3 regions of the Luteibacter sp. CQ10 genome follow, and region 3 is predicted to be linked to each of the others. Evidence: predicted binding sites of a transcription regulator. Region 3 holds the regulator's gene; each other region holds the start of a gene.
What was found. The regulator FliA, encoded in region 3, starts transcription of late flagellar genes. The targets are predictions, from matches to a motif close to TAAAGTTTNNCNNNCNNNGGCCGATAA.
Positions count from the first base shown of each region.

Region 1 (2,265 bases), on a different contig from region 3:
CGCCACCGCCTGGGGTTGGCCTTCAACGAGATGGTACGCAACGGCGAACTCAAGGCGCCGGTGGTGATCGGCCGTGACCACCTGGATTCGGGCTCGGTCGCCAGCCCCAACCGGGAGACCGAGGCCATGCGCGACGGCAGCGACGCGGTGAGCGACTGGCCGCTGTTGAACGCGATGCTCAACGTGGCCGGCGGCGCCACCTGGGTGAGCCTGCATCACGGCGGCGGCGTCGGGATGGGTTACAGCCAGCACAGCGGCGTGGTGATCGTCTGCGACGGCAGCGAGGCGGCGGACAAGCGCATCGCCCGCGTGCTGTGGAACGATCCGGGCACGGGCGTGATGCGGCACGCGGACGCGGGGTATGACGACGCCGTGGCCTGCGCGAAGGAGCAGGGGTTGAACCTGCCTATGATCGGGTAACGGTGTTGCACCCTTGATTCGCCGACACGGTCGGCTCCCACCCTTCGGTAGCGAGCTTCCTACCGGAGGGGTGGGAGCCGATCGCATCGGCGAAGCGGCTTACCGGCCGTTAGCCCAGGCAGGCGTATACCGCTCCGGATAGATCCTCTCCAGCGCCAGCACCTTCGGCCTGTCGTTGATCGCGATGTACGGCGTATCCGGGTTCAGCCGCATGTAGTCCTGATGCTCGTTTTCGGCAAGATAGAAGCCCTTCAGCGGTACCACCTGGGTCACGATCGGCCCGGAAAACGCATGCGCGGCGGTGAGCTGGCCGATATAGGCGTCGGCGACCTTCTTCTGTTCCGGCGTTCCGTAAAAAATCGCGGACCGGTACTGGGTGCCACTGTCGGGCCCCTGGCGGTTGAGCAGGGTGGGGTCCTGCACCACCGAGAAGAACACCTGCAGCAGCTGGCCGTAGGTGACCTGGGCGGGGTCGTAGACGACTTTCACCGACTCGGCGTGGCCGGTGTCGCCATCGCTGACGTCGTCGTAGTTGGCATGGGCCGCGTCGCCGCCGGCGTAGCCGGTGCGCACGCTTTTCACCCCGCGAACGTGCTGGAACACGCCCTCGACGCCCCAGAAGCAGCCGCCGGCGAAGACGGCCGTGGCGTCGCCGGTGGCTGTCGCGGCATCGAGCGAGGGGGGAGGCAGGCGCACGCCCTCGTCGCGGGCCGAGGCGGTGCAGGCGGTCAGGGCGAGCAGGAGCACGGGAATCAGGCGGTTCATGGGGCGTCTCCTTGGGACGATGCCTGGATGGGCTTGCCCCAGAAGACCGGGTATCGCCCTTTTTCCTGACATGTTCCCGAGGGTCTTCAGTTTCCCCTGAACCGGCCGATAAGGCCCGGGTCGACCGTGGGTAGCCCCGGGGGAGGCAAATTCGGCATGCTGTTCAGCTGAATGCGACGCACCGGGAGGGGATGCGTCGCGGCGGTCAGGTGCGTCATCGTTCGAACCGAAGGAGCAGTGGCAAGTGGCGTACGATCTGGTGGAGAGGCGCGTGTTCGTGTCCGACCTGGAAGTCGGCATGTACGTCAGCCGCCTCGATTGCGAGTGGTCCGACACCCCGTTTCCGATAGCGGGCGTGCCGATCACTTCGCGGGACGACATCGAGAGGCTCAGCCGCTTCTGCAAGTACGTGTTCGTCGACATGCAGCGCCGCGTCATGCCGGCGCGCGTCGTCACCGCCGCGGCCCCGCGCCCGGCGCTCAACCTGCGCCTGGTCTCGCGACAGACCTATGCCGACACGGCCACCCACGCCGAGGAACTGCCTCGAGCGGAGGAAGCCTTCGAGGCGATGCATGGTTTCACCGGCCGCCTCATGCGCGACGTGCGCAACGAGGGCGGCTTCGACCGGGAGGCGCTCGACGCCGCCGTCCGGCCCATGGTCAGCAGTGTGCTGCGCAGCGCCGACGCCTTCCTCTGGGTGGAAAGCCTGCGTCGCCGCGACGGTTACGCCTACCGCCGGGCGGTGGGCTGCGGAAGCCTCGCGGCCGCCTTCGGACGCCACATGGGGTTCGACGAGGAGGCCATCGTCAGCCTGGCCAAGGGTGGCCTCCTGCTCGACGTCGGCATGTGCCGCCTGCCGCCGGAGGTGCTCGAGCGCGACGGTCCGCTCAACGACGCGGAGTGGGCGCAGGCCCGGCAGCACGTGGAGGAGGGCATGGCCATCCTCGACCGAGCCGGCGTCACCGACGCCGAGGTGCGCGACATGGTCGCCACCCACCACGAGCGCTTCGACGGCACCGGCTACCCGAACGGCCTCGTCGGTACGGCCATTCCCCTGGCCGGCCGCATCGCGGCCATCAT
Region 1 is NZ_JAEUYM010000003.1:67,797-70,061, forward strand. Features, by position in the region: gene hutU (urocanate hydratase) at 1-420, shown strand, start outside; gene msrA (peptide-methionine (S)-S-oxide reductase MsrA) at 520-1,185, opposite strand; gene JNG39_RS13280 (HD-GYP domain-containing protein) at 1,430-2,265, shown strand, end outside.
Region 1: a site for FliA is predicted at 1,271-1,297, ahead of JNG39_RS13280 (HD-GYP domain-containing protein). Genes of this name have one in related genera too.

Region 2 (2,265 bases), 730 kb from region 3:
CGATACCACGGCCGTCACCGCGCCTCGCCTGAAGACGCTGGCGACGGTGAAGGGGCATTCGCTGATGATCCACGCCGGTGGCGACAACTACTCCGACCAGCCCGAAGCGCTCGGCGGTGGCGGGGCCCGGATCGCGTGCGGTGTCGTGAAGTAACCGGCACCCTCGATTCGCCGATGCGATCGGCTCCCACCCCTTCGGTAGGCGGGTAGGGATGGGAGCCGGTCGTGTTAGAAGAGGTCGATGCTGCCCAGCGCCACCGGCGCCAGTTCGCCGGTACGCGACAGGTTCTCGTAGCCGTGCACGCTGTCGCGGCCGGTCTGCTTGGCGTAGTACAGCGCCTTGTCCGCCCGATCCAGCACGATCTCGGAGTAATCGTTCTCGGTGATGCGGGCATAGCCGATGCTCACCGTGACGTGGCCCACCTGCGGATACGCGTGCTCGGCCACGTAACGGCGGAAGCGGTCGAGCGCGCTGTGCGCCGTTTGCTCGTCCTGCGCGGCCAGAAGCATCACGAACTCCTCGCCGCCGAAGCGGAAAAGCACGTCGCCCTGGCGAAAATTCGTGCGCATCTGCTGGGCGAGCATCAGGATCACCTCGTCGCCGTAGACGTGGCCGTAGGTGTCGTTGATTCGCTTGAAATGATCGATGTCGAGGATGGCGAGGTACACCTGGGGGCCGTCGCCGGATATCTGGCGACGCTCTTCCCGGCCGTCGGCGAGCGCGCGGGCCCGCTGGCGGCGCTGCTTGAGCATGCGCTGCAGTCGGCGGTCGAAGCTGCGCCGGTTATAGAGGCCGGTGAGCTTGTCGCGTTCGCTTTCGTTGAGCAGGGCGATGTAGTTGCAATAGATGCGCGCAAAGCCCTCGACGAGCGCGCGGACACCGTTGAGGCCTTCGTCCGATTCGAGCGTCAGCGCGCCGATGGCGGTCTGTTCGCGCTTGATGGGGATCACCAGCCGGTGCAACCCGGCCGGGGTCACGTCGCTGACGGTCTTGAGGGTTTCCATCGCGCGCGCGATCGTCTGCACCGATTCGTCGTCGTGCGAGGGATCCACGGCCTCCACCACGAACGCACCGTCGGCACCGTGGGTGCAGGCGACGACGGCATCCACGGGAAACTGCACGCTCTCGCCACGCTTGCACAGCATGACCGTCCTGACCTTCACCAGTTCGGCCAGCGACAGCACGAGGCTGTGATCCAGCGCATCGATGTCGCGATGGTGGGTGAACTCGGCCACGGAGGCGAGCAATCGGGAGTCGGGTACGTGACCCGGCGGAACGGGCCTGGATGACCTCATGGACGCGGCTTCCCTGCGACGTGGAACAGGCTAGAAACGGACACCGAGCACTTCCTCCCAGAATGGGCCCGCACCAAGGCCCGAACCTCGCGTCAATGGATAGCCCGCCTGGCGGGGCTTGCAGGGGCTAGCGGCCGGGGGAGCGCGAACTTTAGGGCAAAAGGGGTTGGATTGTAAAAAATGTGATGCACTTGGGGTTTACAGGTCTTCACGGAATGGGTCCGAATGGGGTAGGCGATCAGTCGCCCGACCACCAACCCCGCCATTTGAAGAAGAGCACCGGCAGGATCATGCTGATGACGATCACGCCCAGGGCCATGGGATAGCCCATCGGCCAGTCCAGCTCGGGCATGTGCTTGAAATTCATGCCCCAAATGCCCGCGAGGATCACCGGCGGAATGGTCGCCACCGAGGTGACGGTGAGCACCTTCATCACGTGGTTCTGGTCGGTGCTGATGAAGCCGAGGGTGGCGTCCAGCACGAACTGGAGCTTGTTGGTGAGCTGGTCGTCGAACTCGTCGAGGGTCTTCAGGTCGTGGTCGACCACGCGCAGGCGCACCTCCACCGGGTCGGACATCCAGGTGGGCTTCTTGGTCTTCACGAAGGAGACCACCCGCTGCACGCCGAGCATGGATGAGCGGTTGCGTGCCTGTATGCCTTCGAGCCGGCCGACCTCGAGCATGCATTCGCGCAACACCGGCGTGCCCAGGCGAGTCGGCGTGAACACGCGGTCGGAGAGTTTCTTCAGCTCGGCCGAAACGTCTTCCATGTTCTGCGCGGCCAGGTTCACGATCGCTTCCACGAGGGTGGCAAAGACGTCGCCGCTGGTTTCCCAGTGATGCTCATGGCAACCCTCCGCGGCCAGCTCGAAGGCGCGCGAATCGGAGAAGCGCAGCGTCATCATGACGTGGGCGGTGATCACCAGCCCGATCGGCCCGGGCTTGTGCCCATTGCTGGTATCCGCGAAAT
Region 2 is NZ_JAEUYM010000001.1:1,054,607-1,056,871, forward strand. Features, by position in the region: gene sodC (superoxide dismutase [Cu-Zn] SodC) at 1-154, shown strand, start outside; gene JNG39_RS04770 (GGDEF domain-containing protein) at 229-1,296, opposite strand; gene JNG39_RS04775 (CorA family divalent cation transporter) at 1,535-2,265, opposite strand, start outside.
Region 2: a site for FliA is predicted at 1,424-1,450, ahead of JNG39_RS04770 (GGDEF domain-containing protein). Genes of this name have one in related genera too.

Region 3 (2,265 bases):
ACGCAGCTTTTCGCTGAAGTCGAGCGTGCGGTGCGCGGCTTGCGAACTCATCTCGAGCACGTCGCGCAGATGCTTGCGCGCGTCGCCCATGTTGCCCGGGTTGCCGTCGTGCGAAATGTCGGCCGCGAGGCGGCGGGCGGATTCGTGCAGGTCGCGGGCGAGATGGCCCAGCGCGAGGAACAGATGCTGCTCGCGGCTGCGGATCAGGCGGTCCAGCGCCTGTTCGAAAGCGGTGGAATCGTCGGCGTCGAGCAACTCGCGCAGTTCGGGGGCCACGTCCTGGCCGGCGGAAATCGTCGTGTTCATGCCTGCTCCTTAGCCCGCCGCCGCGGCGAGACGTTCGAAAATCTTGTCGAGTTTTTCCTTCAGCGTCACCGCCGTGAACGGCTTGACCACGTAGCCGTTCACGCCGCTCTGTGCGGCGGCGATGATCTGGTCGCGGTTGTTCTCGGCGGTGACCATCAGCACCGGCATCGCCTTCAGGGCGGCGTCGGCGCGGATGGCGCGGAGCAGGTCGATGCCCGTCATGTTGGGCATGTTCCAGTCGGTGACCACGAGGTCGAACGGCTGGGAGCGAAGCAGCGCGAGCGCCGCGTTGCCGTCTTCGGCTTCCTGGATCAGGGTGTTGGTGAAGCCCAGCTCCACCAGCAGGTTCCTGACGATGCGCCGCATGGTGGAGAAATCGTCCACCACGAGGATTTTCATGTTCTTGTCCAAAACGTCTCTCCGCCTCTACTGCGCGTTTTCTTCGACCGGTGACGGCACCGGGTGCCGTCAGGTTCTTTCTTTCCAACCCGACATGCGCGCGCGGAGTCGAATGAGGGCCTGGCCGTGGATCTGGCACACCCGCGATTCGCTCACTCCCAGCACCGCACCGATTTCCTTCAGGTTGAGCTCGTCATCGTAGTACAGCGACATCACCAGCTTTTCGCGCTCCGGCAGCCCGTCGATGGACTGGGCCAGCGCATCGCGCATGCCCTCCTGCTCGAACAGCCCGTCCGGCCCCGTGGCATCCGGGTCGGCCACGTCGATCGCCGCGCCCTCGTCGCCCTCGGGCGCCGTCAGGCTCAGCAACCGGGCGCTCGCCGCGTCGGCCAGGATCTGGTTGTACTCCATGGCGTCGATGCCCAGCCGCTTCATCACTTCCACGTCGTCGGCGTCGCCACCCGTCTCGTTTTCGATCTGCCTCGTTACCTCCGCCACCTCGCGCAACTTCCGATGGACCGAGCGCGGGGTCCAGTCCGTCTTGCGCAGTTCGTCCAGCATCGCGCCCCGTATGCGGATGCCCGCATAGGTCTCGAAACTGGCCGCGCGAGTCGGCGAATAATTCCTCGCGGCCTCGAGCAGTCCGATCATCCCGGCCTGCATGAGGTCGTTCGCGTCCACGCTCGGCGGCAGCCGGCCCATCAGGTGATAGGCGATCCGGCGCACCAACGGCGCGTGGGTCCTGACCAGTTGATCCGCCGGAACCTTAGTGATTTCAAGGTATTCGCTCGCGACGCTCACAACGGCAGCCCTCCTCCCAAGTGGGTGCGGTCGGCGAAAAAGCCGATCCGTCCCTGTGCCCGGGGCTCGGGTTCACCCCATGTATCGACCGACCTGGCCAGATTCTTGAATCCGACCGCCGATCGGCTGCTCGGCCAGGCGTCGACCACCGCCGACTGGCGGCGGATGGCCTGGCGCAGGTATTCGTCGTGCGGCACCATGCCCATGAAATCCAGCGACACGTCGAGGAACCGGCTGGTCACGCGCGAGAGCTTCTCGTAGAGCGCCCGGCCCTCCTGGGCGTGGCGCACCATGTTGGCGACGATGCGGAAGCGGTTCACCCCGAATTCCCGCGAGAGCACCTTGATGAGGGCATAGGCGTCGGTGAGCGAGGCCGGCTCGTCGCAGACCACGATCACCACCTCGTCGGAGGCGGCGGCGAACATCGACACGCTGTCGGAGATGCCGGCGGCGGTGTCGACGATGAGGTATTCGGGTGCCAGCGGGTATTCGTCGAACGCGCGGATGACCGCGGCATGCTCGATGTTCGGCAGCTGGGCCATGCGCCGCGTGCCCGAGGTGGCCGGGATCACCTTCAGGCCGTGGGAGGCCTCCAGCACCAGTTCCTCGATGCGGCAGGCGCCTTCCAGCATGTGGCCGAGGTGGCGCACCGGCTGGAGCCCCAGCAACACGTCGATGTTGGCCATGCCCAGGTCGGCGTCGAGCAGCAGCACGTCGCGCCCGCCCATGGCCAGCGCCATGCCGAGGTTGACCGCCACC
Region 3 is NZ_JAEUYM010000001.1:325,945-328,209, reverse strand. Features, by position in the region: gene JNG39_RS01600 (protein phosphatase CheZ) at 1-306, opposite strand, end outside; gene cheY (chemotaxis response regulator CheY) at 316-717, opposite strand; gene JNG39_RS01590 (RNA polymerase sigma factor FliA) at 775-1,506, opposite strand; gene JNG39_RS01585 (MinD/ParA family protein) at 1,503-2,265, opposite strand, start outside.